Regions from separate parts of the Bradyrhizobium denitrificans genome, predicted to be linked through region 2. Evidence: predicted binding sites of a transcription regulator. Region 2 holds the regulator's gene; each other region holds the start of a gene.

Region 1 (7,970 bases), on a different contig from region 2:
TCCTGAACTGCACGACATAGGCATAACCCACCACCTCGCCGCGGAACGTCGCGACCAGATGTGGCAGGCGGTGGTTGCGCAGGTTCTTGCGCCGCTGCTTGAGATCGTCAGGTTCGGGCGAGCCGGAATTGGCGGCGCTGTCCTCGACGCCCCGGCGAATGTGCCGCCGGTAGATCGCCAGCATGGCCTCGACATCCTCGTCGCGCGACGGCCGGACCAGCACCGGCGGTTCGGCGTCGAGCACGGTCGCGGGATTGTCCATCGTTCGAATTACTCTGCGCAAACATAGGTATGGAGCCGAATCCGGCCAGCTTCGTCGATCTCCTTGTACAATCCCTGAATCTCGACGTCGAAGCCCGGAAACGTGTTGAAGGCGCGTTCGAACATCTTGAGGTAATCGATCATCGGCCGGGCGCGGTCGGACAGCCGCTCGCCCGGGACGATGGTGGCAATGCCCGGGGGATACACCACGAAGGGCGTCGTCGCGATGCGTCCGTCGATCTGGGCGATTGGCAGATAATCGACCTCGTTGCGCATCAGCGCACGCGCCGCCTCGCGCGGCGACATCGCGATCTCCGGCAGATGCTGCGGCTGGAACTGCCTGGCTTGCAGCGCGCTCACCTCGGCCTCGCGGTAGAACCGGTGCATCTCGCCGCAGAGGTCGCGCAGCCGCACCTTGCCGTAGCGGCCGAAGCGGCGCCGGGTGAACTCGGGAATGGCGTCCTCCAGCAGCACGTTGTCGTCGTGCAGCCGCTTGAAGGCGACGAGCCCGCTGATCAGGGTGCCGGCCTTGCTGGCCTCGACGCCGGGGGTCAACAGGAAGAGCAGCGAGTTGAGGTCATTTTTCTCGGCCACGATGCGGTTCTCGCGCAGATATTGCGCGACGATCGGCGCCGGGATGCCGTGGTCGGCGTAGCCGCCGGTGGTGCGGTCGAAGCCCGGCGTGAGCAGCGTGAGCTTGTTCGGATCGGTCATGGCGAAGCCGGGCGCGAGATCCGGAAAGCCGTGCCATGCTTCGCCCGGCGCGAGCTGCCACAGCGCGGCGTCGGTCGCGAGTTGGTCGGTCGAGATCGCCTCCCAGGCCACGTCATGCCGCCCGCCCGGGCTGGCGGCGTCAGGGATCGACACCCGGTCGGGCACGAACGGCTCGAAGAACCAGCGCCGCGCCGGATCCTTCTCCTTTTCCTCGAATTCCCGGCGCATCGCCCTGATCTTCTTGCGCAATTCGATCCCGAGCCGGATCGTGTCGTCCCACAGGACTTCGCCGGAGCGGCCCTTCATCATCTGCGCGCCGACGTCGAGGGAGGCGAACAGCGGATAGAACGGCGACGTCGAGGCGTGCTGCATGAAGCTTTCGTTGAAGCGGCGATGCTCGACTCGGCGGCGCTGACCCTTGATGTGGCGATCCTTGATGTGGATCTGCGACGCCTGCGAGAAGCTCGCGAGCTGCTTGTGGGTCGATTGCGTGGCGATGATGCCGGGGGCGTCGGGCCCGAGCTCGGCAAGTCCCATGGCGAACCGGCCGGCATAGAGCGGGTGGAATTTCATGAAGCCCGCCCAGGCCTCGTCGAACATAATGTAGTCGCAGAGATGACCGATGCGCTGCAGGATCATCTCGGCGCTGTGGATCGTGCCGTCATAGGTGCACTGCTCGACAATGGCGACGCGGAACGGCCGTTCCTTGCGCCAGGCCTCGGGGTCCTTCACCAGCGGGTTGTTGCGGATCTGCTGCCGCAACTGCTCCTCGTCGAGCAGATCCCAGCGCATCGGCCCGATCAGCCCCCAGGCATTGCGGACGGTGGGAACATAGACCGGAACGCCGCCGGAGATCAGCAGCGCGCCATGATGGGCGGCCTTGTGATTGTTGCGGTCGAACAGCACGAGGTCGCCGTCGGTCACCAGCGCGCCCAGTACCACCTTGTTGGAGGTCGAGGTGCCGTTGAGGACGAAATAGGTCTTCTCGGCGCCGAAGATCTGCGCCGCTTCCTTCTGCGCGCGCAGCGCCGGACCCTCATGGGTCAGCAGGTCGCCGAGATCGAGCACGGAATTGTCGAGATCGTCGCGGAACACGGCTTCGCCGAGATGCTCGACGAAGATCCGGCCGATCGGGCTGCGGCTATAGAACACGCCGCCATTATGGCCGGGGCAGGTCCAGAGCTGGTTGCCTTCCTCGGCATAGTCGACCAGCGTGCCGAAGAACGGCGTCTTCAAGGTCTCGGCATATTGCTTCAGCCGGCTGATCAGGTTCTTGGCGATGAACGCCGGCGTTTCCTCGGACAGGAACACGTAGCCGTCGATGAAGTCGAGCACCTCGACCGGGAGGTCCTCGAACCGCTTGCGGCGAATCAAGAGGATGATCGGGAAGTCCAGGCCGCGCCGCCGCATCAGGTTGATCAGGGCCGCCGTCTTGCCCTCCAGCCCCTTCTTGCCCCAGTCCACCACCATGCAGCCGATCGCGGCATCGGTCTGCACCGCGATCTCGGCATCCTCCAGCTTGCGGGCGCGCACGACCTCGAAGCCCGAGCGCTGGATCTCCTCGATGATCTGGTTGAAGCGCAGGCCGGCGAGATCGTCGGTCTCGAACACGGGCGCGGCGAACAGGAAGGTGAAGCGGCGGAAGTATTCCATGAGAGTCTTTCGGCTGGGTGGGCAGCCACCTGTCGACGGCTTCGATGACAATGGGATGACAATCGGGCCGTCTCCGGGTGACGGTTCTGCCGATGGCCTCGCTTTGTTCGTATTCTGCACCTTGAGGCGCGATGGCGCCCTGGCGCTTGTCTTGACCCTGTCGCAGTGGCAATCGTCCAACGCTTGAGCGACCCGAAAGGACCCATCGTGCTCCCTGACTGGATCTCCCTCGATTGTGCCGCGCCGTCCGAGAGCCATCGGCAGGCGGCCATGGCGCGCCAGGCGCAGCTGACCAAGCCGCTCGGTGCGCTTGGCCGGCTGGAGGAGGTGGCTGTCGAGCTGGCGGCGCTGCAGGCGACGGACTACCCAGGTGCCGACCGGGCGCCCGTCGTGCTGTTCGCCGGCGATCACGGGATCGCGGCGCAGGGGGTCTCGGCCTATCCGCCGGAGGTCACAGTGCAGATGCTTCGCAACTTTGCCGGTGGAGGCGCGGCGATTGCGGTGCTCGCGCGTCATCTCAACTGCCCGCTCGAGGTGGTCGACGTTGGCACGCTGGCGAGCGATGCCGTTCCCGGCGTGGTGGCCGACAAGACGCGCCGCGGCACGCGCGACTTCAGTGTCGCGCAGGCGCTCACGCCGGAGGAGGTGGCCTTCGCCTGCGATGCCGGGCGCCGCGCGCTGGCGCGGCAGGCCGATCATCAGCCGCAGCTCGTCATCTTCGGCGAGATGGGGATCGGCAACACGACATCAGCCGCCGCGATCGCCGCCGCGCTATTGTCCTGCGCGCCGGTCGACATCGTCGGCAGCGGCACGGGTCTCGACGCCGATGGGCGCGCCAAGAAGGCCGCCGTCATTGTCGCAGCCCTGGCGCGGCATGGACTGACATCGGACGCGGCGGTGGCGGATATCCTGGCCGCCGTCGGCGGCTTCGAGATCATCGCAATGGCCGGCGCCATGATCGCTGCCGCGCAGCGGCGTTGGCCAGTGCTGGTCGATGGCTTCATCGTCTCGGTCGCGGCGCTCGCGGCGGTCAGGCTCAATCCGTCGTGCCGTACCTGGCTACTGTTCTCGCACCGCTCGGCCGAGCGCGGTCATGCGCTGGTGCTCGACGCGCTCGGCGCCCATCCTTTGATCGATCTCGACCTCAGGCTCGGGGAGGCCTCCGGCGCCGCCACCGCGCTGCCGATCATCCGGCTCGCCTGCGCGCTGCATAACGGCATGGCCACCTTCGCGGAGGCTGCCGTCTCGGGACGCGACGCGTGATGCGGATCGATCTGCTGCGGCACGGCTCGACCGGGCGCGACGGTTATCTCGACGGCCGCACCGACCCGCCGCTCACGGATGACGGCTGGGATCAGGTCGGGCGGCAGACCGAGAGCCGGATGTGGCGCCGCGTCGTGAGTTCGCCCTTGGCACGCGCGCGTGCGGCCGCCGAGGACTATGCGCGGCGAACCGGCTGTACGCTGGAGATCGATGGCGATTGGCGCGAGCTTCACTTCGGCCGCTGGGACGGACGGAGGCGCAGGGACATTGCCGCCGAGGCCCGCGGAGCCGACTTGCTGGCGGCGTTCTACGCCGATCCCGCAGTTGCGGCGCCCGAGGGCGAGAGCTGGGCCGACCTGCAGGCGCGGGTCGCGCGCGCCGTCGAGCGTGTTCTGACCCATTCAGGGGCGGCACCGGTTCTGGTGGTCAGCCATGGCGGTGCCATCCGTGCCGCGCTATCGCATTTGCTCGGCTGGCCCTTGCCTCAGCTGTGGAGCTTGCGGATTCAGCTTGGCACCCGCATCACGCTCGAAGCCGGGCGGGGGGCGGACGGCGCGCCCTGGGGCGAAATCGTCGAGATCATCCAGCCATGAGTTTGCGTGACTTCTGGATCGCATTGCAGTTCATGACGCGTCTGCCGACGCCGCGCGTCGTCGAGTCCCGGCCGGACGATCTCGCACGGGCATCGCCGTGGTTTCCGGCCGCAGGGCTGGTGATCGGCGCGTGCCTGGCCCTGATCGCCCGGATTTTCCAAAGCGCCGATCCATGGATCGTCGCGCTGGCCGTGGTCGTCGCCTGGATCTGGATCACAGGCGCGCTGCATCTCGACGGTCTCGGCGATGTCGCCGACGCGTTCGGCGCCGCGCATGGCAAGCCCGAGCGCTTCATCGCTGTGCTGGGCGATCCTCATGCCGGCAGCTTCGCGGTGGTGGCCATCAGCCTGCAGATCGCCGCCAAGCTGGTGCTGCTCGCCGAGCTGGCGACGGGGCCGACCGGCTGGGCGCTTCTGCTGATCCCGGCCTGGGCGCGCCTGGGCACGTTGGTCTGGAGCAAGATGCTGGTGTCGTTGAAGCCGGGGCTGGGTGCGAGCGTGTCGAACCGCGCCGGCTGGAATGTCATTGCTGGATGGAGCGTCGTCCTGGCGATCGGCGCGCTTGCCGGCGCCGTCCCGAGCTTGCTTGCCATCGCACTCATCCCGGCCGTCGCAGTCTATTGGCAATGGCGGCTCGGCGGCATCACCGGCGACTGTCACGGCGCCAGCATCGAGGTGACGGAGACGCTGCTGCTCGCCGCTTGCGTGCTGGGCTAGCCGGCGTCGCCGAGCGCCTGAGTCAGGCGCTGCCACGCGGCTTCATCACCGGGGAGCCCGAAGCGCAGCCAGTTCGGCTGCGCCGGGAAGCGTCTGACATGGATGCCGCGGCGGGCCAGCCGTTCGGCGATGTCAGTCGCGCCGGTCGAGGCGACCAGCCGGAACAACGGCGTGCCGCCGATGGCGACGCAACCGGCCTTGGACAGCAGCCCGTCGATGCGCGCGCAGTCCTTGACCAAGCGGGCGCGTGTCTGGTGCAGCCACGCTTCATCGGCCAGTGCGGCCATCCCGATGGCGAGCGCAGCTCCCGACACCGCCCACGGCCCGAGCTGCTCGCGCAGCTGCTGTGCGATGTCCTCGGCGCTGATCGCAAATCCCAGCCGCACGCCGGCAAGACCATAGACCTTGCCGAACGAGCGCAGCACGATCGTCGCCGGCGGCAGGTCCGTCGCAAGGCTCGCGTTGGCGGGATAGAGGTCGATGAAGGCTTCGTCGACGATCAGCAGGCCATCCCGGCGACGCAGGGTGGCGGCCAGGCTGACTAGCGTCTCGCGCGCCAGCAGCCGCCCGGTCGGATTATTGGGATTCACCACCACCGCCACATCGGCGTCGGCCAGTCTGCCGACATCGTCGGTCAGGCTGACGTGATGGCCACCGCCGCGCCAGCACCGCGCGTGCTCCTCATAGGTCGGCGCGAGCACGGTGACGGTCGAGCACGGGCGCAGCCGCGGCAGGATCTGCAGCAGCGCCTGTGTGCCGGGAGCGGCCACGATTTGCTCAGGCGCGTCCACGCCATAGCGCGCGGTGGCCGTCGCGCGGAGCGCGCGTTCCTCGGAGGCGGCCGGCAAGCGTTGCCACGAGGCGGGCGGGATCGGTGGCACCGGGTAGGGCACGGGATTGATGCCGGTGGACAGGTCGATCCAGGGGCGCGGCGCATCGGGGTAGCGACGGCTGATGGCATCGAGATCGCCGCCGTGAACGATCGCTTCCGGCGGGGTCTGCTGCGTGCTAGTCGCTCTGTCGTCCATGTCTGTCCTTCAGCGGAGAGCGATGTTCGTCTCACTCGCGCTCGCGGCGCTCCTCATCGAGGCTGTCGTCGGTTATCCCCAAATCCTGTTGCAGCGGATCGGTCATCCGGTGATGTGGATCGGCGCGCTGATAGCATGGGCTGACCGCCGCTGGAACGGGGCCGACGCACGCTTCGCGGTGCGCCGGGCGCGCGGCATCGCACTGGTCGCTCTGCTGGTCCTGGGGATGATGGCGATTGGCCTGGCCGCGACATCGGCCACGCAGGCCGTGTTCGGGGAGCCGGCGGCAACGATCATCCTGGCCGTATCGGCGAGCAGCCTGCTGGCCCAGCGCAGCCTCGATGCGCATGTCGCTGCGGTTGCTGAAGGATTGGAGAAAGAGGGGCTCGACGGCGGTCGCCGCACGGTGGCGATGATCGTCGGGCGTGATCCCGAGCGGCTGGATGAAGCCGGCGTGGCGCGCGCCGCGATCGAGAGCCTCGCCGAGAATTTTTCGGATGGAATCGTTGCGCCGCTGTTCTGGCTTGCGGTCGGCGGGCTCCCTTGCATCCTGATCTACAAGGCGATCAACACCGCCGACAGCATGATCGGTCATCTCTCCGAGCGTCACCGCGCCTTCGGCTGGGCGGCGGCGCGGCTCGACGATCTCATCAATTTGCCGGCGTCCCGGTTGTCGGCGGTGTGGCTTGCCGGTGCGGCGGCGGTCGTTCCCGGAGCGTCCTGGCGTGCCGCGCTGCAGATGGTCGGACGCGATGCCTCCAAGCATCATTCGCCCAATGCTGGCTGGCCAGAAGCCGCAATGGCCGGTGCGTTGGGGCTGCGGCTGGCGGGGCCGCGCGTCTATGACGGTGAAACGGTCGCGGATGCATGGATGGGCCAGGGCCGGTCGGCTTTGAATGCGGGCGATATCAGGCAGGCCCTCCGGCTTTATCGGACCGCGTGCCTGATCCAGGGCATCGTCGTCGCTGCGCTGGCCCTCGCCGCGATCATGTGATCGCACGCGGCACGCGCGCGAGATCCATAATGCGGTCGATATCGATGTAGCGTTCGAGATGTGCCGCGAGCGCATCCAGGGTCGCATCGACATCGGCGTCATAGGACAGGCCGCTTGCGGTGGTGCCGAGACCGCGCAGCCAATGCGCGCGCAGGTGGTCATCGGCGAACAGGCCATGCACATAGCAGCCGGCGATCTGGCCGCCAGCCGCAACGGCCCCATCGCGGCGGCCGTCGGAGAACACGAGGAAGGGGTGTTGTGCGGCGGGCCCGTCGGTGCGGCCGATATGCATCTCGTAGCCGCGGAAGGGCGCCTCATCTTGAGTCAATCTGCCCTCGACGTCGCGCAGCGCCTTGTCGCCTGTCAGTGTCGTTTCGATGTCGAGCAGCCCAAGTCCCGCGACCGCGCCCGGCGCGCCTTCATGTCCGTCGGGATCGCTGATCATTCGCCCCAGCATCTGATAGCCGCCGCAGATGCCGAGGACGCGGCCGCCGCGGCGCAGATGCGCCTGCAGATCGATGTCCCAGCCCGCCTCGCGCAAGGCGGCAAGGTCGGCGATCGTCGCCTTGGAGCCCGGCAGGATGACGACGGCTGCGTCTCCCGGAATCGGCGTGCCCGGCCTGAGGAATTGCAGGTCGACGCCGTCCTCCAGCCGCAACGGATCGAACTCGTCGAAATTGGAGATCCGGGGATAAGCGAGCACGGCGATCTTTGGCCGATCTCTGCTCCACACTCCGCCCCCAGGCAG
Region 2 (7,970 bases):
TGATGGCCATCGCATCCTCGGCCATCACCTTCAGCTTCTCGACGAACGGCTTGCCGCCGTCGATGCAGAACATGCCACCTTCGTTGAGCGGCGGATTGCCTTCGACGGCGAGGATGTACTGGCCCTTGTACTTGGCGCGCGTCTCCTCGAGGATCTCCTCGGCCTGCTGTCCGGCCGCCGCCATGATCGTGTCGTCATAGTCGAGCGAGATCATCGACAGCACGACGTCCTTCACCAGGGGATGCGCCGAGCGGATGAAGCTCTCCGAGCAGCAGGTACATTCCAGCCCGTGCATCCAGATGACCGGCGTGCGCGGCTTGGTCTCCAGCGCATTGGCGATGCGGCTGGCAGCGACCGGCCCGAGCCCGAGGCTCGTCGCGGTGAGACTGCAGAATTTATGGAAGCTGCGCCGCGTGATGCCTTGGCGCCGGATGACGCTGTAAAAGGTTTCTGTCGTCGCGCCCATGAGTCCTCCCCCTGCTATCGCGTTGGCGATCATCCGATCGCGATCTGGCAAAGAGGGACAGCAAGATGCGGGCCAGCATCATTTCTGAATTTGAATCATAATGATTCCAGATACTTGGATTCAGAGAGCCGACGCCGCAGGCGGTTCAGCGCCTGATCGCGGGTGACAATCGGAAATCAAGCGCTTTGCACCCGACAAGCTTGTTTCCGCCAAGACGCAACGCACTCAATGCGCTGTGCAGACCATGCAGGGATCGAACGATCGGACCACGTGTTGGATGCTGACGGCCCGCGCGCCGGCGTCACCGACCTCAGTTCCGACCAGCGACTGTTCAAGCGGCCCGGCAACCCCATCGGAATCGCGCGGCGAGAAGTTCCAGCTCGTCGGCGCGATGATCTGATAGCGCTCGATGCGACCACCGCCGACCGCGAGCCAATGACCAAGGCTGCCACGCGCCGCCTCGACGAGCCCGACGAAGCGGCCGTCCGTCATTTCACCGCTGGTCTCGCAGAACGGCTCGCTGAGGCGCAGCGCCTTGATCCAGCCTTCGATCGACAGCGCGAGTCGCGCCGTCTCGATCAGCCGCGCGATCACGCGGTTGCGGACGTTGCTGTTATCGGATGCAAGCAGCGCGGTGATCAGCGGCTCACCATCGACCGCCTGTCGCGCAATTGCGCCGACCTCGACCGGCTCGCCGGCGAGCCGCGGCGCCTTGCACCAGCTATAGGCGTCAGCCTTGTCGGCGTCCGGCACGGAGCGGCTCGCCGCCGGATCGCGCGATGTCTCACGCATCCAGGCATGCGAGACATCTTCCGTGATCAGGTCCGACGGCAAGGTTGAGATCATTCCATCGCTGGCGCGCAGGCCGGCGCGGAAGTTGGCGCCATCGGCATCGTGATAGGCACCGAAGCTCATCAGCAGCCCCGGCCCCTTGCCAAGATCCGCGAGCGCAAGCGCATCGGCCAGTCGCAGGAAGTGTGCGAAATCGCCCGCGCGTCCGTCGCGCCAGCGATCGAGCTCGGACGGCGTCGACAACGCCAGTACATTCTCAAGCGTATCGGCAAACACCACACGTTCGAGAAAGCCGCGAAACGAGCCGGCAATCGCATTCAGCCGGATACGCTCACCAAGCTCGATCGCGCGCGTGGTGCCCCCCGGCTGGAACGCCAGGCTGTGCGGCCATTTACCGGCGATCAAGCCCATGATTTCCAGGAGTCGCGCGCGCGCGGGCAAGGCTTCGCGCGCCGCCGATCCCTTGGTCGCGGTGAAGCGCTCCGCCGCCGCGCCGTGCCAGGGGTGCGCGGCATAGGCCTCGCGCGCGAAGTCCGGCATGAAGAAGATGTAGAAGTGCGTCAGATGGTCGGCGGCGTTCTCGGCCGCATGGGCGATGTTGGTCGCGAGCACGCCGTTCGGCGCCGGCACGACGCCCATGGCCTGACGCAGCGCGCTGGCCGCCGCAATCGACTGCGACACCGAGCAGATGCCGCAGATGCGCGGCGCGATCACCAGCGCATCGAGCGGCGGTCGCCCCTCCAGGATCTGCTCGAAGCCGCGATAGAGCGGCGCGGTCACCTCGGCGCGTGCGACACGGCCGCTCTCGATATCCAGGCGGACCTCGAGATCGCCCTCGACGCGGTTGAACGGGCCGACCGTGATCCGGGTCATGAACTGCGCTTGTCGCCCGAGCGGCTCGGCGGCACCACGACGTGATCAGCCGTGGCATTGACGCGCACGCGGCGCGGAGTCGCCGATTTCGACAGGGCCGCGAGCGCGACGAACCACGCCTTGGGCATGTCGGTCGGAAGCCCGACGGGAATGCCGGCGAGCTTCGCAGTCTGCAGATAGTTCTGCGCGCTTTCGAAGCCAGGCGAGGTGCAGGCGATGCAGGCATAGCCGCCCTTGGTGCAGGAGCCGCCACCGTTCCAGGACCGCTGATTGCAGTCGCCGACAGCCTGCGTCGCGCGGCAGCCGAGATGCTCCATCAAACAGCCCCGCTCCGACATGGCTTCCGCGCTCGCCTTGAACTCATAGAACTCGTTGCGCGAGCAGCCATGATGAGCGAGGTGGTTGGCGATGAAGGCGGGACGCCCGACGGCGTCGAGGCCGTCGGCGGTGAGATCGCCAGTCGTGAGCGCAAGCAGGCTTTCCATGATCCAGCCGGGGTGTGGCGCGCAGCCGGCGACATTGATCACCGGCAACCCGCGCTTCGAGCGGAAACCCGCCCCTAGCGCGCCGCCGACGTCGCTCCCCTCGAACTGCAACCCGACCGCATCGGTCGGGTTGATGCCGGCCGCGGGAATGCCGCCATAAGCCGCGCAGCTGCCGACCGCGACGACATAGTCGGCCAGCGGGGCGAGATCGAGCAGCCAATGATAGATTGAGCGGTTGGTGCCCGCCAGCATGTTGAAGCGGCCGCTCAGGTTAGGGCCCCGGGCGACCGAGCCTTCGAGCACCAGCAGATCGAGCCGCTCGCGCCCGTCGCGGATGGCCTCGAGCAGTTCCGCGGCTTCCTCGCCGGTCTCCTCGCTGACGGAGGGATGCCACACCAGATCGATGCCGGACTGGCGCAGTTCGTCGAACCAGCCGGAGGCGCCGCTTTCCAGAATGGACATGGTGCAGCCGCCGCAGCTCGCGCCCTGCAGCCACAACATCCTGGTCATTCCCTCCGCGCCGACCATCGTGGGTTCCGCTGCTATTTCGCGCCGGGCATTCCGCCTGGTGGTGCTCTCGGGTTTAACGCCGCAGCGTGAGTACTGGCAAGCGCGTCGCACGGCCTGCGCTCGGAGCCACGACGACGGCCGAGCAGCACGGCGCCGGCCCAGATCAGTCCGAACAGGCCGACCGCGACGATCCCGAGATTGCCGATGTCATCGCCCAGCGCCACCGCGACATCCGTCCAGCCGCCCTGAGCGCCAAGCCGTGGCGCCAGCAACGTCACCGCCTCGACGCCGCCGATCACCAGCGCGATCGCGACCGACGTTCCGGTGATCACCAGATTGTAGCGTCGCTTGCGCGCGGGATCCGTCAGCGCCCAACGATAGGCTCCGACCATCAGCATGCTGTCGGCCGTATCGACGGTCGCCATCGCCGCAGCGAACAACGCCGGGAACACCAGCACATGGGCGAGGCTCGCGCCGCGCGCTGCTTCGGTCGCAGAAAGGCTGAGGAGACCGATCTCGCTCGCGGTATCGAAGCCGAGGCCGAACAGGAACCCGAGCGGATACATGTGCCAGGCGCGGTCCACGAGGCGCAGCACAGGACGCAGCAGACGAATGAGAACGCCCCGCCCTGCATTTGCCGTGTCTGCCATTTCGGACTGCTGCGACACTGCCGGGCGCCGCCACAGATTGACGAACAGAACGAGGTTCGCGAATGCGATCAGCAGCAGGAAGCCGGCCGAAACCGAGGTGCCGATGGCACCACCGATCGCCCGAATTGCGCTGTCCCCGCTCAACAGATCGGCGCCGGCGACCAGGCTGACGATAATGGTGGCGATGACGACGACGCTCGAATGTCCGAGCGCGAAATAGAGACCCGCAGCGCGCGGCGTGTCCCCCTCCTGCACCAGCTTGCGGACCACGTTGTCGATCGCAGCGATGTGGTCGGCGTCAACCGCATGGCGCAATCCAAGTAGCCAGGCCAGCATGGCCGTGCCGACGATGGCGGGACGGTCGGCATAGAGCGCAAACGCCCAGGCCCAGGCAAGCGCGTTGGCGAGCACGAGACCGGCCAGCAGCGCGACATTGCGGCCGCCCGCGGTCTGCAGCCAGGCCGGCGCTGCGCGCGGAGGCTGGGGATGATCAATTGGGAAAATCGTCATACTCAGGCAGGAGAGCAAGTCTCGCGCCAATTGGCAAGCCTTGCTCCGCCCGGCCCAGATCAGGCCGAATTCGCGCCGTTCACCCCCCGTCTCGCCTGGATCGGCCAGCCTCTGTGGCAATCCGCTGTCCGGTCACGCACAAACAATGACCAGCCGCTGAAGACCTTCGCTTGCCCCCGCCTCACCGGACCGAGGCGCTTTGCGCCGCGATCTCGCGCCTGACAGCGGCCTCGAACCCGCTGGCCGGCGCGGCGAACATCAGCCGGGTCTCCTCATGGAACGCCGAGAAGATGCCGACGACGACCGTCTCGCCGCCGATCTCGGCCAGGATCGGCGAGCCCGAATAGCCGAAATTCGCCAAGCAATGCACCGTCAGCAGCCGAGCATCCTCAGTCATGCCGGCGCTGCAATTGCGCTGTCCGGTCGGCGAATAACGCCGCTCCTGGCCGTAGCCGATCTCCGAAATCGTCCCGGCCGCCGTCGCAGCCGCAAGTTGCTCGCGCGTGAGCGCTGTGACCGCCACCGGCCGCGACGGCAGCGCATCCTTCAGGACGATCAGGGCCCAATCGACGCGCGAGCGGTCAAGCGACCATTTGTCGTGCTGGATCGGCGCGAAGTCGGGCGCCACGATCAGCTTGTCGGCAATCGACGAGGCTGCCGGCGTGCCCTTGTTCATGCCGGCCAGGAAGTGGACGTTGCCGGGACTGACCTGGGCGACGCCGTTGAAGACGCAATGCGCGGCCGTGAGCACCAGGCGCGGCGCCACCAGCGTGCCCGTGCACGAACCGCCCGTGCTGTATTGGGCCACGGTGACGACGCCGATCGATGATGCCGGCCACGCCGTGGGATCCACGACCTCGCCGATGTGCCGGTCGAGCCCGAGCAGTTGCTCGGGCCGCGGATTGGCAATGCCTGAATCGGCCGCTTCCGGCTTGGGCCGCCAGGCCGCGATGGCCTGCTCCGCCTGTCGCCGCTGCGCCTCACTCAACGCGACACGCTGGACCTCGCGGCCCGCGGACCGCACGCCATTTCGCCCCGCCATGACCAGCCAGGCATAGCCCTGCACGACATCCTGCGCGACCACCCGCCCGTCGAGCATCATCAGGCCGAGCATATATTGCGACTGGGCGAAGCCCTGGGCCGCGGCGCGAGAAAACCATCGGCTGGCTTCGCCATGATCGCGGGCGACGCCTTCCCCATTGTAATAGACGACGCCGAGATAATGCTGCGCGACGGCGAGGCCCTGATCCGCCGCCTTCCGGTACCAGGCCATCGCCTCGGCAGGGTTGCGCGGCACACCCCAGCCGAACGCCTGCATGAAGCCGACATCGAACTGCGCCCGCGCATCGCCTTTGGCCGCCAGCGGCATCAGCCGCCGCATCGCCATGGCGTGCTGGCCATTGGCCGCCGCGGCCACGGCCTCCTCGAGTTCGGCGGCCGAACCGGGCACAATGGCGGCGAGCCACACGGCTAAGACGAGAGCAATTGTCCTGATCATCGCGTCCGCGGCATCCCGGTCATCATGATGGGGAGACCAGCAGACCGGATCAAGACGGCAGCCCCATGGCCGCGCGCAAAACGGCTGCCCCGCGCTTACGCCTGCTCGCTCTTGGCGAAGCGGTCGTCGAGCGCATAGCCGGCGCCGCGCACCGTGCGGATCGGATCCTGCTCGCGGCCGGGATTGAGCAGCTTGCGCAGGCGGCCGATATGGACGTCCACCGTGCGCTCGTCGATATAGATATCCCGGCCCCAGACACTGTCGAGCAACTGCTCACGGCTGAACACGCGGCCCGGATGCTCGAGGAAGAATTCGAGCAGGCGGTATTCGGTCGGGCCGAGATCGATCGGCCGGCCCGAGCGCGCCACCCGGCGCTTCTCGCGGTCGAGCTCGATGTCCCCATAGGACAGCACCGTCGCCAGCCGCTCCGGGCTCGCCCGCCGCAGCAGACCCTTCACCCGCGCCAGCAGCTCAGGGACCGAGAACGGCTTGACGATATAGTCGTCCGCCCCGGTCGCCAGACCGCGCACGCGCTCGCTCTCCTCGCCGCGCGCCGTCAGCATGATGATCGGCAGCTGCTTGGTCTCGGGCCGCGTCCGCAACCGGCGGCACAGTTCGATGCCGGACAGGCCCGGCAGCATCCAGTCGAGCACCACGAGATCGGGAACGCGCTCCTTCAGCCGCGTGTCGGCCTCGTCGCCCCGCCCCACGGTCTCGACCTCGTAGCCCTCGGTCTCCAGATTATAGCGCAGGAGCGTGGTCAGCGCCTCTTCATCTTCCACCACCAGGATGCGCGCAGTCATATCGAACGAGTCTCTCTCAGTTGCCGGGGACCGTGGTGGCGAAGCTCGTCATGTCGCCCTTCGGACGCTTGTCGACCATCGCCTGGCCCTCGATCATGTAGAACACCGTCTCCGCGATATTGGTCGCGTGGTCGCCCATCCGCTCGATATTCTTGGCGCAGAACATCAGATGGATGCAGAACGAGATGTTGCGCGGATCTTCCATCATGTAGGTCAGCAGCTCGCGGAACAGCGAGGTGCAGATGGCATCGACCTCCTCGTCGCCCTTCCACACCGCCATCGCAGCCGGCAGGTCATGCGCCGCATAGGCATCCAGCACCGACTTGACCTGCGACTGCACGAGATCCGTCATGTGCTCAAGGCCACGGATCAGCTTGAGCGGATGGAAATCACTTTCCAGCGCAGCAACCCGCTTGCCGATGTTCTTCGCGAGGTCGCCGATGCGCTCAAGATCAGTGGCGACGCGCATCGCGCCGACGATCTCACGCAGGTCGACCGCCATCGGCTGCCGGCGCGCGATGGTCAGCACGGCGCGCTCCTCGATGATGCGCTGCAGCTTGTCGACCTCGGCATCGGCGGCGACGACCTTCTGGCCGAGCGCGACGTCACGCCGAACCAGTGCGTCGACGGAGTCGACAATCAGCCGCTCGGCGAGACCGCCCATCTCCGACACGAGCCGGGTCAGATCCTGCAGATCGCTGTCGAACGCCTTGGCGGTATGTTCACTGGCCATGATGATCTCCTGAAGGCAATGATGCTGTCGGCGTCAGCCGAACCGGCCGGTGATGTAATCCTGGGTCCGCCGATCGCTCGGCGAGGTGAAGATCTTGCTGGTGTCGTCGAACTCGATCAACTCGCCGAGATACATGAAGGCGGTCTTGTCGGAGACACGCGCCGCCTGCTGCATGTTATGCGTGACGATCGCGATCGTATAGTTCTCCGAGAGTTCCTGGATCAGCTCCTCGACCTTGGCGGTCGAAATCGGATCGAGCGCCGAGCAAGGCTCGTCGAACAGGATCACTTCGGGCCTGACAGCCACGGTACGCGCGATGCACAGGCGCTGCTGCTGGCCGCCGGACAGCGACAGGCCGGAGGCGTTGAGCTTGTCCTTGACCTCGTTCCACAGCGCGCCGCCGCGCAGCGCCTTCTCGACCCGGTCGTCCATCTCGGACTTCGAGATCTTCTCATAGAGGCGGATGCCGAAGGCGATGTTCTCGTAGATCGTCATCGGGAACGGCGTCGGCTTCTGGAACACCATGCCGACCCGGGCGCGCAGCAGGTTCAGGTCGAGCTTGGGATCGAGGATGTTGGTGCTGTCCAGCATCAGCTGGCCGGTGGCGCGCTGGCCCGGATAGAGATCGTACATCCGGTTGAAGATGCGCA
Region 3 (7,970 bases), on a different contig from region 2:
ACCGCATGGTGAGGAGCGCCGCCGTTGCGGCGCGTCTCGAACCATGAGCCCCAACGCCCTTAGGAAGGCACTCCCATCCAGTCACCCGTGCCGGAGCACCGACACCAGCCAGAAGGCCAGCGCCGAGACGATGGCGGAGGCCGGAATCGTGAAAATCCAGGCGTAGACGATCGATCCGGCCACGTTCCAGCGCACCGCCGAGGCGCGGCGGGCGGCGCCGACGCCGACGATGGCGCCGGTGATGGTGTGGGTGGTGGAGACGGGCACGCCGAGGAAGGTCGCCAGGAACAGGGTGATGGCGCCGCCGGTCTCGGCGCAGAAGCCCTGCATCGGGTTCAGCTTGGTGATGCGCAGACCCATGGTGCGGACGATCCGCCAGCCGCCCATCAGGGTGCCCAGCGCCATCGCCGCCTGGCACGACAGCACGACCCAGAACGGAACCGTGAAATGCTCGCCGAGATGGCCCTGCGAGTACAACAGCACGGCGATGATGCCCATCGTCTTCTGCGCGTCATTGCCGCCATGGCCGAGCGAGTACAGCGAGGCGGAGGCGAATTGCAGGATGCGGAAGGCGCGGTCGACTGCGAACGGCGTCGAGCGGACCGAGGCCCAGGACACGATCGCGACCAGGATCATCGCCAGGATCAGTCCGACCAGCGGCGACAGCACGATCGCCAGCACTGTCTTCGATAGCCCGCTCCAGACCGTGGCCGAGATGCCGGCCTTGGCCACCCCTGCCCCGACCAGCCCGCCGATCAGCGCGTGCGAGCTCGACGACGGGATTCCGGCGGCCCAGGTCACGAGGTTCCAGACGATGGCCCCGACCAGCGCGGCAAAGATCACCTGCGCGTCGACGATCGCGGGATCGATGATGCCGGTGCCGATGGTCTGGGCGACGTGCAGGCCGAAGACGCCGAAGGCCACGAAATTGAAGAACGCGGCCCAGAACACCGCATATTGCGGCCGGAGCACGCGGGTCGAGACGATGGTCGCGATCGAGTTGGCGGCGTCGTGCAGGCCGTTCAGGAAGTCGAAGGCGAGCGCGACGGCGATGAGGCCGACCAGGATCGGAAGGCCGAGATGAGCGTCCACGGCGCGACCCTACCCTAGACCTGTTCGATCATGATCGAATTGATCTCGTTGGCGACGTCGTCGAAGCGGTCGGCGACCTTCTCCAGATGATCGTAGATCTCCGCGCCGACGATGAAGTCCATGGTGTTGGCGTTGCGGTGCTTGAGGAACAGCTCTTTCAGCCCGATGTCGTGAAGGTCGTCGACGCGGCCCTCGAGCTTGGTCATCTCCTCGGTGATCGCAGTGATCATCGGCACGTTCTGGCCGATCGCCTGCAACAGCGGCAGCGCGCGCCCGATCAGGTTGGCGCAGTCGACCAGCAAGGTGCCCATCTCCCGCATCGTCGGCTCGAACTCCTTGACCTCGAACAGCACCACGGCCTTGGACGTCTGCTGCATCTGGTCGATGGCATCGTCCATCGAGGTGATCAGGTTCTTGATGTCGCCGCGGTCGAACGGGGTGATGAAAGTGCGGCGGACGGCGGTCAGCACTTCGCGGGTGATGTTGTCGGCCTCGTTCTCGAACTGGCTGACCCGCTGGCAATGCACCAGAATGTCGTCGCCGCCCTTGAGCATGTCCTGCAGCGCATGCGCGCCCTGGATCACCACCTTGTTGTGGCGGGCGAACAAATCGAAAAACCGCTCCTCCCGCGGGAGGACGGCACGAAACCAGTTCAGCATGGGACGAGATCCATCGATTCCGAAACGGGCCGGGGCCGGCCCGTCACAGAAGTGTCATACTCCGGATCGCGTCACAGCAGAAGCGGCGGCCGGATCATCCACCGCTTTCTGCCTTTTCGGCGTTACCCCAACAAATCAATGACTTAGAGGGATCGCTTGAACAGATGGGCGATTTCCCCGACCACCCCGCGGCGGAAGGTGAGCACGCAGGCGACGAAGATGACGCCCTGGATGACGGTCACCCACTGCCCGAAGCCGGCCAGATATTGCTGCATGGCGATGATCACGAAGGCGCCGACGACCGGACCGAACACGGTCCCAAGACCGCCGACCAGGGTCATCAGCACGATCTCGCCCGACATCGACCAATGCACGTCGGTGAGCGAGGCGTTCTGGGCCACGAACACCTTCAGCGCGCCGGCAAAGCCGGCGATGGTGCCGGACAGGATATAGGCCAGCAGCTTGTACTGGTCGGTCTTGTAGCCGAGAGAGATCGCGCGCTGCTCGTTCTCGCGGATCGCCTTCAGCACCTCGCCGAACGGCGAGTTGATGGTGCGGAAGATCAGCAGGAAGCCGGCGAGGAAGCCGACCAGCACGACGTAATACAGCGTGGTGGGCTTCGACAGGTCGATGAAGCCGAACAGCCTGCCCTGCGGGATGCCCTGGATGCCGTCCTCGCCATGGGTGAACGGCGTCTGCAGATAGACGAAGTACAGCAGCTGCGACAGCGCCAGGGTGATCATCGAGAAGTAGATGCCCTGGCGGCGGATCGAAATGTAGCCGGTGACAACCGACAGCACGAAGGCGCCGGCGATGCCGGTGAGGATGCCGAGCTCCGGCGGCAGGCCCCAGACCTTCAGCGCATGCGCGCTGCAATAGCCGGCGGTGCCCAGGAACATCGCGTGGCCGAACGACAGCAGCCCGCCATAGCCGATCAGCAGATTGAAGGCGCAGGCCAGCAGCGCAAAGCACAGCGCCTGCATCACGAAGAACGGGTATAGCCCGGTAAACGGCACGATGGCGAGCAGCGCGGCCATGATGACGAACACGATCATCTCGTCGCGCATCGCGCGCGGCGTGATCGGCAGGGTCTCGTCGGTGATCGATGTCATGTCAGGCCGCCCGTCCGGTCAGACCCGTCGGCTTCACCAGGAGCACCAGGACCATCAGAACGAAGACCACGGTGTTGGAAGCCTCGGGATAGAAATATTTGGTCAGTCCCTCGATCACGCCGAGCGCGAAGCCGGTGATGATCGAGCCCATGATCGAGCCCATGCCGCCGATCACGACCACCGCGAACACGACGATGATCAGGTCGGCGCCCATCAGCGGCCGGACCTGGTTGATCGGCGCCGACAACACGCCGGCGAGCGCGGCGAGGCCAACGCCAAGGCCGTAAGTGAGCGTGATCATGCGCGGCACGTTGACGCCGAAGGCGCGCACCAGGGTCGGATTTTCAGTGGCCGCGCGCAGATAGGCGCCAAGCCGCGTGCGCTCGATCAGGAACCAGGTCGCCAGGCACACGATCAGCGAGAACACCACGACCCAGCCGCGATAGATCGGCAGGAACATGAAGCCGAGATTCATGCCGCCGCGCAGCTGATCGGGGATCGCGTAAGGCAGGCCCGAGGAGCCGAAATAGTTCTGGAACAGGCCCTGCACGATCAGCGCGATGCCGAAGGTCAGCAGCAGGCCGTAGAGGTGGTCGAGCCCGGTCAGCCACTGCAGCAGCGTGCGCTCCAGGATCATGCCGAAGATGCCGACGATGATCGGCGCCAGCAGCAGCGCCCACCAATAGTTGATGCCGCCGAGGTTCAGCAGGAAATAGGCGCAGAACGCGCCCATCATGTAGAGCGCGCCATGGGCGAAATTGATGATGTTGAGCATGCCGAAGATGACGGCAAGCCCGAGACTGAGCAGCGCGTAGAACGAGCCGTTGATCAGTCCGACCAGGAGCTGTGCGTAGAGGGCCTGCATCGTCTTGTTCTGTCTTCTCTCGGCGTTTCCTAAAGGACGAGCAGCCCCGGCAGCGGACCGCCGGGGCTGCAGCGGCTCACTTCTTCAACAGGGCGCACGCACTCTTGTCGAGCGGCGTGAAGGCCTGGTCGCCCGGCACCGAGCCGACCAGCTTGTAGAGATCCCACGGCGCCTTGGACTCGGACGGTTTCTTGACCTCGAACAAATAGGCGGTGTGGATGGTGCGGCCATTGGGCTGGATCTCGCCCTTGCCGAACAGCGCATCCTCGGTCGGGATCGACTTCATCTTCTCGACGATCTTGACGCCGTCATGGGGGTTCTCGCCGAGCGCCTCCAGCGCCTTGAAGTAATGCAGGAGGCCCGCATAGACGCCGGCCTGCACCATGGTCGGCGGCGCACCGTTCTTCATCCGCTTGGCAAAGCGCTCCGAGAAGGCGCGGGTCTGGTCGTTCATGTCCCAGTAGAAGGTTTCGGTGAAATTGAGGCCCTGCGCGATGTCGAGCCCGATCGACTTGACGTCGGTCAGGAACAGCAGCAGCGCGGCAAGCTTCTGGCCGCCCTTGGTGATGCCGAACTCGGCCGCCTGCTTGATCGAGTTGGTGGTGTCGCCGCCGGCATTGGCGAGGCCGATGACCTTGGCGCCCGAGGACTGCGCCTGCAGCAGGAAGGACGAGAAGTCGGAGGTGTTGAGCGGGTGCTTGACGCCGCCGATCACCTTGCCGCCATTGGCGGTCACGACCGCCGTGGTGTCGCGCTCCAGCGCCGCGCCGAATGCATAGTCGGCGGTCAGGAAGAACCAACTGGTGCCGCCCGCCTTGACCAGCGCCTGGCCGGTGGTGTGCGCCAGCATGTAGGTGTCATAGGTCCAGTGCACCGTGTTGGGCGAGCACTGCGCATTGGTGAGGTCGGAGGTCGCGGCCCCCGAATTGATGTAGACGCCGTTCTTCTCCTTGACGACGTTGTTGACCGCCAGCGCCACGCCCGAATTCGGCACGTCGACGATGATGTCGACCTTGTCGACGTCGAACCATTGCCGCGCGATCGAGGTGCCGATATCCGGCTTGTTCTGATGGTCGCCGGAGATCACATCGATCTTCCAGCCCTTGCCCGCGAGCCCGGAATCCTCGATGGCCATCTGCGTCGCCAAGGTCGAGCCGGGGCCGCCGAGATCCGAATACAGGCCGGACTGGTCGGACAGCGCGCCGATCTTGACGGTCTTGTCGCCGGCCGAGGCGATGCTGCCCGCCGCGAAGCTGAGCGCCGTTCCCAGCAGCAATGACGCGATGAATCTGTTTTTCATTTCCAACTTTCCAGAATGTTCCAAGAAACGGTCCCAGCGCCGGTCAGACGCCGAGGTAAGTATGAAGCTTGTCCATGTTGGCGGCGAGATCGGCATTGGCGAAACCGTCGATGACCTTGCCGTGCTCGACGACATAATAGCGGTCGGCGACGGTCGAGGCGAAACGGAAGTTCTGCTCGACCAGGAGGATCGTGAACCCCTCCTTCTTCAGCCGCGCGATGGTGTGGCCGATCTGCTGGATGATGACCGGCGCGAGGCCTTCGGTCGGCTCGTCCAGCATCAGGAAGCTCGCGCCGGTGCGCAGGATGCGCGCGATCGCCAGCATCTGCTGCTCGCCTCCCGACAGCTTGGTGCCCTGGCTCTTCAGCCGCTCCTTCAAATTCGGAAACAGCTCGAAGATCTGGTCGAGCGTGAGCCCGCCCGGCCGCACCACCGGCGGCAGCAGCAGGTTCTCGCGGACGTCGAGGCTCGCGAAGATGCCGCGCTCCTCCGGACATAGCGCGATGCCGAGCCGCGCGATTCGGTCCGAAGTCATGCGGATCAGCTGCTGGCCGTTGAACTGCACCGAGCCGGTGCGCTTGCCGATGATCCCCATGATCGACTTCAAGGTCGTGGTCTTGCCGGCGCCGTTGCGCCCGAGCAAGGTGACGACCTCGCCGGCATTCACCGTGAAGTTCATGCCGTGGAGAATGTGGGATTCGCCGTACCAGCTCTCGAGATTTTTCACATCGAGAATGGTGCTGGTGGCAGCCGCCTGCCCTGGCTTTGCAGCCGTCATCACCTCAGGCATGTCCGGCTCCCAGATAGGCTTCCTTGACGCGCTCATCCTTCGCGAGCTCGGAATACGGTCCCTCGGTCAGCACCTGGCCGCGGGTCAGCACCGTGATGGTGTCGGACAGGTTGGCGACGACGCTCAGATTATGCTCGACCATCAGGATCGTGTATTTGGCCGAGATGCGCTTGATCAGCGCGGCGATCTTGTCGATGTCCTCATGGCCCATGCCGGCCATCGGCTCGTCCAGCAGCATCATCTCCGGATCGAGCGCCAGAGTGGTCGCGATCTCCAACGCGCGCTTGCGTCCATACGGCATTTCGACCGCCGGAATATTCGCGAACTCGCTCAGGCCGACATCGTTGAGCAGCTCCAGCGCCCGGGCATTGAAGCGGTTCAGCACGCTCTTGGAGCGCCAGAAGTCGAATGACGAGCCATGCTGGCGTTGCAGGGCGACGCGCACGTTCTCCAGCGCGGTCAGATGTGGAAACACCGCCGAGATCTGGAACGAGCGGACCAGGCCGAGACGCGCCACATCGGCCGGCGCCACGGCCGTAATGTCCTGCCCCTTATAGAGAATCTTGCCCGCTGAAGGGCGCAGGAACTTGGTCAGAAGATTGAAGCACGTGGTCTTGCCGGCCCCGTTGGGACCGATCAGCGCGTGAATGGTGCCCCGGCGTATCTTGAGCGAAACATCGCGAACGGCAAAGAACCCCGCGAATTCCTTCGTCAATCCGTGGGTTTCGAGAATGAACTCTTCAGCCAAACAGAATCCCCCCAGCCGGCGCCGTCGGCGCCCAGCCCTCGCTTCTTCCTGTACGGCGGCTCTGCCGGACGGTTGGACAATTGCTTGCCACCACCCGCGGCCGCTTCGCGCCGGAATATGCCGTCAATCGAGGGAGTTAGGCAAGGCGGAAAGCTGGGCATTGGCGTCGCAACGCCATCCATGCACCTTGCGTTGATACGATTCTCTTCTTCCCGCGGACATAGAATACTATGCCACCATCATGCGCTTCACCGCCAGCGCGTTTGGCGCCGGCCCCGCAGCGCGCGTGGTCATTCGCGATCGCGCCGGCACGGGCTCTTACGGGTTGCCGGCACCGGCCTGCTACTTCGCGCCCTTCACGTCCTTGGCGTAGATCTCCGGCTTGAAGCCGACGATACGGCGGCCACCGAGATCGAGCACCGGCCGCTTGATCATCGATGGCTGCGCCAGCATCAGCGCGATCGCCTTGGCTTCGGTGAGTCCCTCCTTGTCGGCGTCGGGCAATTTCTTGAACGTGGTGCCGGCGCGATTGAGCAACAGCTCCCAACCGACCTCGTCGCTCCAGGTCTTCAACGTCGCCTTGTCGATTCCAGCCGTCTTGTAGTCGTGGAAGTCGTAAGCCACGCCATGATCGTCGAGCCAGGCACGCGCCTTCTTCATCGTGTCGCAGTTCTTGATTCCGTAGATCGTGATGCTCATGGCTTGCGTCCTCAAACAATCGTGTCGCACCGCAACGGATGTCTCATGTTGCGACAATTGGCCCGGCATTTTGCAGTGCGATTCACCGGCTTTTGATGCGGAAAACACGCTTCGTTCCGCGGTCGGAATTCACCCGGACCTTTGCCACGAAACTGTCGGCTCAGCATTACATTTTCTTCGCATCCCCGGCGTATCTGGCGCGCGAACAGGAGACCGCGATGGGCAAGATCATGGTACGTTGCACGCAGACCGGCCGCAGCATCGAGACCGGGATGGAGATGGAGGCCGCACGCTTTCAGCGCATGCCTGTGTTCTTCTCACGCACCTATTGCCCGCACTGCCGCATCCACCATGAATGGTTCGCCGCTCACGCCTGGGTCGAGGACTCGCGCGACCGCGAGCCGTTCGCTCTCGCCTGACCAGATGCAGAATCCCGATACAGAATAACGTATGCCATTTGGACCTGATCGAGCGACGGCGCGATGATCTCTCTCAGTCGTCCTTCGGGTCATTCTTCAGCGGCTTGGTGGAATCTCCCGGCATCAGGCACGGATACAATTCCTGAAACTCGAACTCGGTCGCGCCGGCAGCGCGATCGAGGCGCAGCACCACGTCGAAGCGCTTGCCTGACCAATGGGTCGGCAACTGGTCGGCATTGCTGACCGGCAGGCGCGGCAGGATGTCGGAGATGATCGCCTTGTGCTC
Region 4 (7,970 bases), on a different contig from region 2:
AGCGTTCGATTCGTGACAACGGGACGAAGATGCACCGTGCATCTGGAGCGCGTGGGGAAGCCGAGCCACAAACGAGAATTGACACAAGCGAGCTGGAAAGGCCGTCGGGCTCGACATGCTGGGCCTTGAAAAGCGGTGCGCGGTCGCCGCGGCGCTGCTGCATCTTCTTTGTGCGGCGACGCTCAGCCGATTCGTGTGACGACCGCGTTCTGCGATGCACCCATGGGCAAAGCGGTTCGTCGAAGGGCAGCAAGACGACAACGCCTGGGCAGCGTGAGGCCGGCACAGACGTACATTCTCACAGCGTCAGCTTTTTCAGCAGTTCGCGTCTGTTATTTCGCCTTGCTGCGGCATCCCGGGACCGTAACCTCCTCGCAAGTTTTCGCTTGGTCATCATGTCGCTTGGTCGTCGAGGCGCACAGCTCCCGGTTGGTCATCGGTGCCGTGCGCGCCGGCCATGATGATCGAGCTCGCAGACGGGCGTGAAGCCGTAGGGGAGAGCATCATGGATCTCGGGCTGACCGGCAAAAGCGTGCTGGTGACCGGTGGCAGCAAAGGCATCGGGCGCGCGATTGCGGAGCTGTTTGCCGCTGAGGGCGCGAACGTCGCCATCTGCGGGCGCGATGCCGAGGCGGTCGGCGCGGTGGTGACGAAGCTCACGGGCAGCGGTGGAAAGGCCTGGGGGCAGGGCATCGATGTCGCCGATCCCGTCGCGCTCAAGGGCTGGGTCGATGGCGCCGCCAAGGCGTTCGACAGCATCGACTGCCTGGTCTGCAATGTGAGCGCGCTCGCCGTCGGTGATACGCCGGAGACCTGGGAGAAATCCTTCCGCACCGACATGATGCATACCGTCAATGCGGTCGCGGCGGCCATCCCCTATTTGGAAAAGTCGCCATCGGCCTCGATCATCATCATCTCCAGCGTCTCCGGATTTGAAGTCGATTTTGCCGCGGGATCCTATGGTGCGATCAAGGGCGCCTTGCTGCATTACGCGAAGGGGCTCGCGCATCAGCTCGTCGGCAAGGGCATTCGGGTCAATGCCGTGTCGCCCGGCAACACCTACTTCGAAGGCGGCATCTGGCAAAACATCGAGAACGGCTCGCCTGATCTGTTCAAGACGGCGATGGGCCTGAACCCGACCGGTCGCATGGGAACTGCGGAGGAGGTGGCTTTCGGCGTAGTGATGTTGGCCAGTCCGTTGGCGAGCCGGATTTCGGGAACCAACCTCATTATCGATGGTGCCCTGACCAAGGCGGTGTGAGCGCAATCATCGGTCCGCGATCCGCCAGCTTGCAAGGATGCTGAAACGGCTGCGCGGGGTCGGCTGACAGAATAGCGCAATCCTGTCGATCGCCAGCGAGGTGATGCCGAGCGCCGCGTAGCGCGCTTGCAGCATGCTGAGGATCGGTCGGCGCCGTTCGTCGGACAGGCGGCACGTCAGCGTCATGTGAAACCGAAAATCGTCCATGACGTAGGGATAGCCCCAGCGATCGAGGTGCGCGCGCTGCTGCGGCGAGAGCAGCTCTGGCTTGCGGCGCGCGCGATCCTCCGCGGTCATGGCCGCGCGAAACGGTTCGAAGGCGCGCACGCATTCAGCGGCGAAATCCTGCAGGGCCGGCGAGACTTCGCCCGGAATGACGGCAACGAAGCCGCTGATCGCGTCCACCACCGGCCGGATCATCGGAACCGTTCTTGGAGCCGCAGCGAAGCCGGCGCAGGCGTCGCACAATTCGCGCTCGCTGCGCGTCTCGGCCAGACTGAACGGCGCCTTCAGCGTCGCGTGAAAGCCGTATTTGCGCGCGTCGGCGGTGAGCTCGGCCCAGTCCGGGACGTCGTTGACGACGTCGTCCGGACAAGGACGATCGCGGCCGGTCCAGGCGTCGTAGCCGAGTAGGTCGGCCCCGAACGCACTCAGTGCCGTGTCGGCCGGTGGCGTGTAGTAGATCGCGTAGCGCGGGAAGCCTGTCATCGGTGGCTCACTCCGCCGCGACCGCGCGCGGCACGGCGACGGCGTGGAGGCGAGCGGCCTCGGTCAGGTAGACCAGGCGTCCCGATGCCACCACGGCCACGACACGCGGACGCAACGCGTCGCTGTCGTCAATGAGGATGATATCCGCGCGCAAGCCTTCCGCGAGGGATCCGCGATCGGACAAGCCTGCCGCTCGGGCCGGGCCGGCCGAGATCAGCTCCCAGGCGCGTGGCAACGGACAGATGCCGTCGGCCGCGAGGCGATACGCGGCGAGCAGGGGTGCCGGATAATAATAGTCCGACGCCAGCACCGAGCACAGGCCCTTGGCGATCATGTCGCTCGCCTTGGTCCAGCCGGTATGGCTGCCGCCGCGGACCACATTGGGCGCGCCGAAGACGATCGCATCGCCGCCGCCGGCAGCCTCGCGCGCCGTCGCTTCATTGACCGGAAATTCGGCGATCGTCACGCCCTGGCAGCGAAACGCCTTGCGCATCTCCGGGCTATCGTCGTCATGCGACAACATCCGCACGCCGGCCGCGCGCGCGGCTTCCGCCAACCGGGCAATGGACGTCGGAACGGCGTCACCGCGCGATGCGATGCGCGTGACGAGGCGGTCGAAATCATCGCCGGACAGGCCGGTGCGGTCGACCATACGCTGGCGTTTGTGCGGCTTTTCGAGGCTCGCGACCGTCGAGTCCATGTGGTCGTTGAAGGCGAACAGGTCGATGCGCCGCGCCGCGAGCAATTGGCGGATCTCGTCCTCATCGTCGAGATTGTAGGTCTCGTGGCGCAGATGGAAGCGGGTGTCCGCGGCAAGCCGCGACCGCAGGCTTTCGATCGCCTCGAGCAGGCGACGCGCATTTCCGGCGCTGCGCAGGCCCGGCTCCCACGACCAGGTCGTGGCATGAAACACTGTCGTGATGCCGTTGCTGACCGCCTGCCGGTCGCTGTCGATCAGGGCCACGTCGATCGGAAAATCGACGCCGGCGCGCGGCATCATCTGCCGCTCGAAGGCATCGCCGTGGATGTCGACAATGCCGGGCAGCACGGTCAGTCCGCGCGCGTCGAGTGCCATGCCCGATGGCGGGCGGCGGGGATCGATCGCAGCGATCTCGCCGTTGGCGACGAGCAGCGATGCTTCGACGAGGTCGGAGCCGATCAGGCAACGGCCGTTGGAAATCGAGATGTCGGTCATGGGGCGGCACTCTGCCGCAGCGCGCGGCCGCCGTCGAGAGCGGCTTCATATTTGTCCAGGAAGGCGCTGATCTCGAGCCGCCGGAAATCAGGCAGCGCCCGGCGCAGCGCCGCGTGGTCCCAATCCCACCAAGCGAGATCCATCAGACGCTGTTCGACCTCGACCGGAAAACGACGCTTGATCGGCCGGGCCGGGTTGCCGGCGACGATCGTATAGGCCGGCACATCCTTGGTGACCACGGCTCCCGCAGCGACCACGGCGCCGGTGCCGATGTTGCGCCCAGGCAGCACGATTGCGCCATGCCCGATCCAGACGTCATGGCCGATCTCGACGTGATGTTCCCGGCGCCACGTGAAGAACTCCGCATCATCGGCCTCGCCGGGAAAATACGCGCTGGCGCGATAGGTGAAGTGGGCCTGGGTCGCGCGGTGCATCGGGTGATTGCCGGGATTGATCCGGGTCATTGCCGCGATCGAGCAGAACTTGCCGATCGTCGTGTAGGTGATCTGGGAGTCGTTCACGACGTAGGAATAGTCGCCCAACGTCACCTCCTGCAGGATGGTGCGGGCGCCGACCTCGCAATAGATGCCGAGCTTCACGTCCTGGAGCTTGGCCGAGGGATCAACAGTTGGTTCGGTCGAAAGTGATTTGCCGGCCATCTCGCGCTCTGTGTGCGGTACCTTGCGGTGGATGATGCCTCATTATGACGAGTGCGTGACAGCCGCATGACGCCGGATGTGTGGATGATCGTCGCAGCGCAGCGTGACTGTCACATATCTGTAGAATCCGGACGCTAGCGATAGCGACAAAGCGAGGCGTCTGGAGAATTCTATGCTGGTGGTGGATGGCCTGACGTGCCGCTTCGGCACGAAAGCCGCGGTCGACAACGCATCATTCTCTATTGCTCCCGGCAGTTTTGTCGGCGTGATCGGCCGATCGGGGGCCGGCAAGTCGACCCTGCTGCGCTCGATCAATCGCCTGAGCCCGGTGACCTCCGGGCGCGTCCTCTTCAAGGACCTCGACGTGACCGCGCTGCGTGGTCGCGAGTTGCGGCAGTGGCGCGCACGCTCCGCCATGATCTTTCAACAGTTCAATCTCGTCGGCCGGCTCGACGTGCTGACCAACGTGCTGATGGGGCGGCTGGCCGAGATTCCGTCGTGGCGCTCGCTGGCACAGCTCTGGCCGGCGGAGGACGTCGCCATGGCACTGTCGGCCCTTGAGCAGTTCGACATGGCTGCGCTTGCCGCGCAGCGCGCCGATCAATTGTCCGGTGGCCAGCAACAGCGTGTCGCGATCGCGCGCGCTCTGGTCCAGAATCCTGAGATCATTCTTGCCGACGAGCCGATTGCCTCGCTCGATCCGCGCAATACCAAGATCGTGATGGATGCGCTGCTGCGCATCAACAAGCATTTCGGCATCACCGTGATCTGCAATCTGCATTCGCTGGATCTGGCGCGGAGCTATTGCGATCGCCTGATCGGCATGGCCACGGGGCGGGTCGTTTTCGACGATGTGCCCGCGGCCCTGACGGCGCAGATTGCGCGCGAACTCTACGACCTCGAGGCTGACGAGGTCATGGGAGCGGCTCATCCGGCGCCGGCGGCAACCGTGCCGGCGCTCGGCGAAGCCGCCGTGGCCTGACGACAGGAATTTTCTGCGACCTTGGATCTCCGCAGGTGCTGAGGACGAGGTCTGTTATTTACTGCAACAAGAGGGCAATTCATGATCAATCGTCGCATCGTTCTCGCGGGCGTCGCTGCGCTGGCGTTCACCGCTTCGGCCTCCGCTGAAGATTGGAGGGCGAAGTATCCAGAGCTGACCTTTGCTATCATTCCGGCAGAGAATGCGTCCGGTGTGACTGAGCGGTGGACGCCGTTCGTGAACTATCTATCCAAGGAACTCGGTACCAAGGTCACGCTGCGCATCGCCAACGACTATGCAGCCGTGATCGAGGGGCAGCGCGCCGGCAATATCCACATCGCAAGTTATGGCTCGGCCTCGTTCGCCCGCGCCCGGCTGACTGGTGTCAAGATCGACGCCTTCGCCAACGACATCAATGGCGACGGCAGCACCGGTTACTACTCTGTGTTCTTCGTCAAGGCCAACAGTCCCTATCAGAAGGTCGAGGACCTCAAGGGCAAGAATCTCGGCCTGGTCGATCCTAACTCGACCTCCGGCAACAACGTGCCGCGTTTCGAGCTGAACAAGATGGGCATCACCAATGCCGATGGCTATTTCGGCAAGGTCGTGTTCACCGGCAGCCACGAGAATGCGATCCTGGCGCTGGCGCAGGGCACCGTCGACGTCGCGGCGAACCAGTGGACCAGCGATAACGACTCGACGCTGGCGCAGATGCTGACCAAGGGCATGCTGAAGAACGCCGATGGTTCGCCGATGAAGAAGGACGATTTCCGCATCATCTACAAGTCCGCGCCGATCATCAATGGTCCCTACGCCTACAGCTCGGACCTGCCCGAAGACGCCAAGCAGGCGATCGCCAAGGCCTTCTTCGAAGCTCCAGCCAAGGACAAGGCGGCCTACGATCGTCTGTTCGACGGCCAGCGGAAGGGCTTCAATCCAGCTACGACCAAGGACTGGGACGGCACCATCGACCTGATCAAGTTCGTCGACAGCCTGCGCAAGAAGGCCTCCTGATCGACACATCATGCCAGCAAGAGCCGGGTCGGACAGACCCGGCTCTTGTCTTGCGCAAGGTTGGTCGAGCAAGCTTTGTCAACCCACGTCTGACACATCCGAACCGGAAGCAGCACAACTCCGATGGCGGTCGCCGTTTCGATCCTGCCGAGCCAGCAACTTGCGGCTCTGAACGGCGTCTATCGCCGGGCGGTGTTCCGCCGTCGTCTGCGCTTTGCGATCTCGGCGGTGGTGTTCATCGCCGTGCTGCTGGTTGCGGCGGTCGGCGCCGAGGTCAATCTGCGGACGCTCTACACCTACTTCGGCAATTTCGTCAGCTATTTCGATCGCATCTTCACGCTCGATGACGGTCAGCGGGTCTGGACCAACATTCCCGAATGGTTCTGGGGCCTCAAGAAGTGGCTCAAACTGCTCGGCGAGACGCTGCTGATCAGCTATGTCGGCACCATCGCGGGCATGGTCGTGGCATTCTGCCTCAACTTCCTCGCCGCGGAGAACACCTCGCCGGCGCCCTGGATCCGCTTCGTGGTACGGCGCCTGCTCGAATTCGCCCGTACCGTGCCGGGCATCGTGTTCGCGCTGATTTTCGTCATCGCCTTCGGTCTTGGCCCGATCCCCGGCGTGCTCGCGATCGCCGTGCATTCCAGTGGGGCGCTCGGCAAGCTGTTCTCCGAGGTGGTCGAAAACGCCGACATGAAGCCGGTCGAGGGCATTCGCGCGACCGGCGCAAGCTGGCTGTCCTGCATGCGCTTCGCGGTGCTGCCGCAGGTGATCGCCGGATTTTCCAGCTACACGCTGCTGCGCTTCGAAATCAACGTGCGCGAAGCCTCGGTGATGGGCTTCGTCGGCGCCGGCGGCATCGGGCAGGAACTCGTGGTCGCAATCCGCAAATTCTACTACTCGGATGTCAGCGCCATCCTCGTCATGATCGTGCTGACGGTGTTCCTGATCGATATCAGTACCGGCTGGCTGCGCGGACGGTTGTTTGGCGCGGAGGCCCGCTCATGAGCCGTCAGCAGGCGCCCGACTCGCAACAGATCCGGGAGCGCTATCCCGAGATCTTCGACCGGCCGCTGTCCGCCCGGCTGGCGACGCCGCTGGTGCTGGTGCTCGCACTGGCGATCTTCGTCTTCGGCCTTGTCGATCTCGAATTCTCGCCGTCGCGCATGCTGTCGGGCCTCAGCCAACTCGGCTGGATCGCGCTCTTGATGCTGCCGCCGGATCCCGGCGCCTCGCTGCCGATCTATCTGAAGGCCCTCGGCGAGACGCTGTCCATCGCCGTGCTGGGCACGACGCTGGCCGCATGTTTTGCGCTGCCAGTCAGCCTGCTCGCAGCGCGCAACATCATCCCCTCGGCGATCTTCCGCTTTCCGGTGCGCCGGCTGTTCGACACCATCCGAGGCGTCGACACGCTGATCTGGGCGCTGGTCTGGATCAATGTCGTCGGTCTCGGCCCGTTTGCCGGCGTGCTCGCGATTGCCGTTTCGGATTTCGGCGCGCTCGGCAAGCTGTTCTCGGAAGCGATGGAAAGCGCGGACAGGAAACAGGTCGAAGGCGTGCGCGCCTCGGGCGGCAGCGCGCTGCACGAGATCCGCTTCGGCCTCCTGCCGCAGGTTCTTCCCGTGATCGCCGGCCAGGTGTTGTACTTCATCGAATCCAATACCCGTTCGGCGACGATCATCGGCATCGTCGGTGCGGGCGGCATCGGGCTGCAGCTGGCCGAGCAGATCCGCGTGCTGGAATGGCAGCGGGTGTCGTTCCTGATCCTGATGATCCTGGTGGCGGTCGCGGCGATCGACTGGATCTCGGGCAAGCTGCGCTTCGCCATCATCGGCCGCCGCGCCGTCGCCTGATCATGTCGGCAGCTGAAGGTAGAGGTCGTTCGTAAGCAAACGATGAGCGTGCGGCCTCGCTTGTGTGCGCCGCACGCGCTGTCGCAAATCCTTCATGCGCCGCCTTTAGGGGAAGCTCCGGAACTGGCCGCCGTGCCAGACATACGGAGTTTTCAACGTCATGAAGGTCACCCGCCTCGTTCTTGCGCTGCTCGCGCTGGTCGTCCTGGCGCCGTCGCAGCAAGCCAAAGCCGCTGACGTCATCTGCTACAATTGTCCGCCGGAATGGGCTGATTGGGCCTCGATGCTCAAGGCCATC

The links. Region 2 encodes PhoB, which activates phosphate uptake and scavenging genes when phosphate is short. Its sites were predicted from a motif close to TGTCATNNANCTGTCAT; they were not measured.
Region 1: a site for PhoB is predicted at 2,673-2,689, ahead of HL671_RS32375 (Orn/Lys/Arg family decarboxylase). Genes of this name have one in related genera too.
Region 3: a site for PhoB is predicted at 1,793-1,809, ahead of HL671_RS14405 (DUF47 domain-containing protein). Genes of this name have one in related genera too.
Region 4: a site for PhoB is predicted at 3,879-3,895, ahead of phnC (phosphonate ABC transporter ATP-binding protein). Genes of this name have one in related genera too.

Annotation. Positions count from the first base shown of each region.
Region 1 covers NZ_JABFDP010000037.1:7,261-15,230, forward strand. The annotation lists gene HL671_RS32370 (GNAT family N-acetyltransferase) at 1-262, opposite strand, end outside; gene HL671_RS32375 (Orn/Lys/Arg family decarboxylase) at 271-2,628, opposite strand; gene cobT (nicotinate-nucleotide--dimethylbenzimidazole phosphoribosyltransferase) at 2,836-3,891, shown strand; gene HL671_RS32385 (histidine phosphatase family protein) at 3,891-4,484, shown strand; gene HL671_RS32390 (adenosylcobinamide-GDP ribazoletransferase) at 4,481-5,200, shown strand; gene cobD (threonine-phosphate decarboxylase CobD) at 5,197-6,228, opposite strand; gene cbiB (adenosylcobinamide-phosphate synthase CbiB) at 6,251-7,222, shown strand; gene HL671_RS32405 (cobyric acid synthase) at 7,215-7,970, opposite strand, start outside.
Region 2 covers NZ_JABFDP010000027.1:21,970-29,939, forward strand. The annotation lists gene HL671_RS27760 (hydrogenase small subunit) at 1-466, opposite strand, end outside; gene HL671_RS27765 (nickel-dependent hydrogenase large subunit) at 692-2,131, opposite strand; gene HL671_RS27770 (NADH-quinone oxidoreductase subunit B family protein) at 2,128-3,144, opposite strand; gene HL671_RS27775 (HoxN/HupN/NixA family nickel/cobalt transporter) at 3,159-4,286, opposite strand; gene HL671_RS27780 (trypsin-like serine protease) at 4,468-5,784, opposite strand; gene phoB (phosphate regulon transcriptional regulator PhoB) at 5,880-6,587, opposite strand; gene phoU (phosphate signaling complex protein PhoU) at 6,604-7,320, opposite strand; gene pstB (phosphate ABC transporter ATP-binding protein PstB) at 7,354-7,970, opposite strand, start outside.
Region 3 covers NZ_JABFDP010000011.1:235,017-242,986, reverse strand. The annotation lists gene HL671_RS14410 (inorganic phosphate transporter) at 82-1,092, opposite strand; gene HL671_RS14405 (DUF47 domain-containing protein) at 1,107-1,751, opposite strand; gene HL671_RS14400 (branched-chain amino acid ABC transporter permease) at 1,895-2,863, opposite strand; gene HL671_RS14395 (branched-chain amino acid ABC transporter permease) at 2,865-3,728, opposite strand; gene HL671_RS14390 (ABC transporter substrate-binding protein) at 3,805-5,028, opposite strand; gene HL671_RS14385 (ABC transporter ATP-binding protein) at 5,072-5,818, opposite strand; gene HL671_RS14380 (ABC transporter ATP-binding protein) at 5,811-6,566, opposite strand; gene HL671_RS14375 (ArsC family reductase) at 6,909-7,265, opposite strand; gene HL671_RS14370 (hypothetical protein) at 7,484-7,684, shown strand; gene HL671_RS14365 (hypothetical protein) at 7,758-7,970, opposite strand, start outside.
Region 4 covers NZ_JABFDP010000024.1:13,230-21,199, forward strand. The annotation lists gene HL671_RS25700 (SDR family NAD(P)-dependent oxidoreductase) at 506-1,261, shown strand; gene HL671_RS25705 (DUF1045 domain-containing protein) at 1,268-1,969, opposite strand; gene HL671_RS25710 (alpha-D-ribose 1-methylphosphonate 5-triphosphate diphosphatase) at 1,977-3,164, opposite strand; gene HL671_RS25715 (LbetaH domain-containing protein) at 3,161-3,823, opposite strand; gene phnC (phosphonate ABC transporter ATP-binding protein) at 3,996-4,805, shown strand; gene phnD (phosphonate ABC transporter substrate-binding protein) at 4,887-5,819, shown strand; gene phnE (phosphonate ABC transporter, permease protein PhnE) at 5,943-6,827, shown strand; gene phnE (phosphonate ABC transporter, permease protein PhnE) at 6,824-7,672, shown strand; gene HL671_RS25740 (ABC transporter substrate-binding protein) at 7,833-7,970, shown strand, end outside.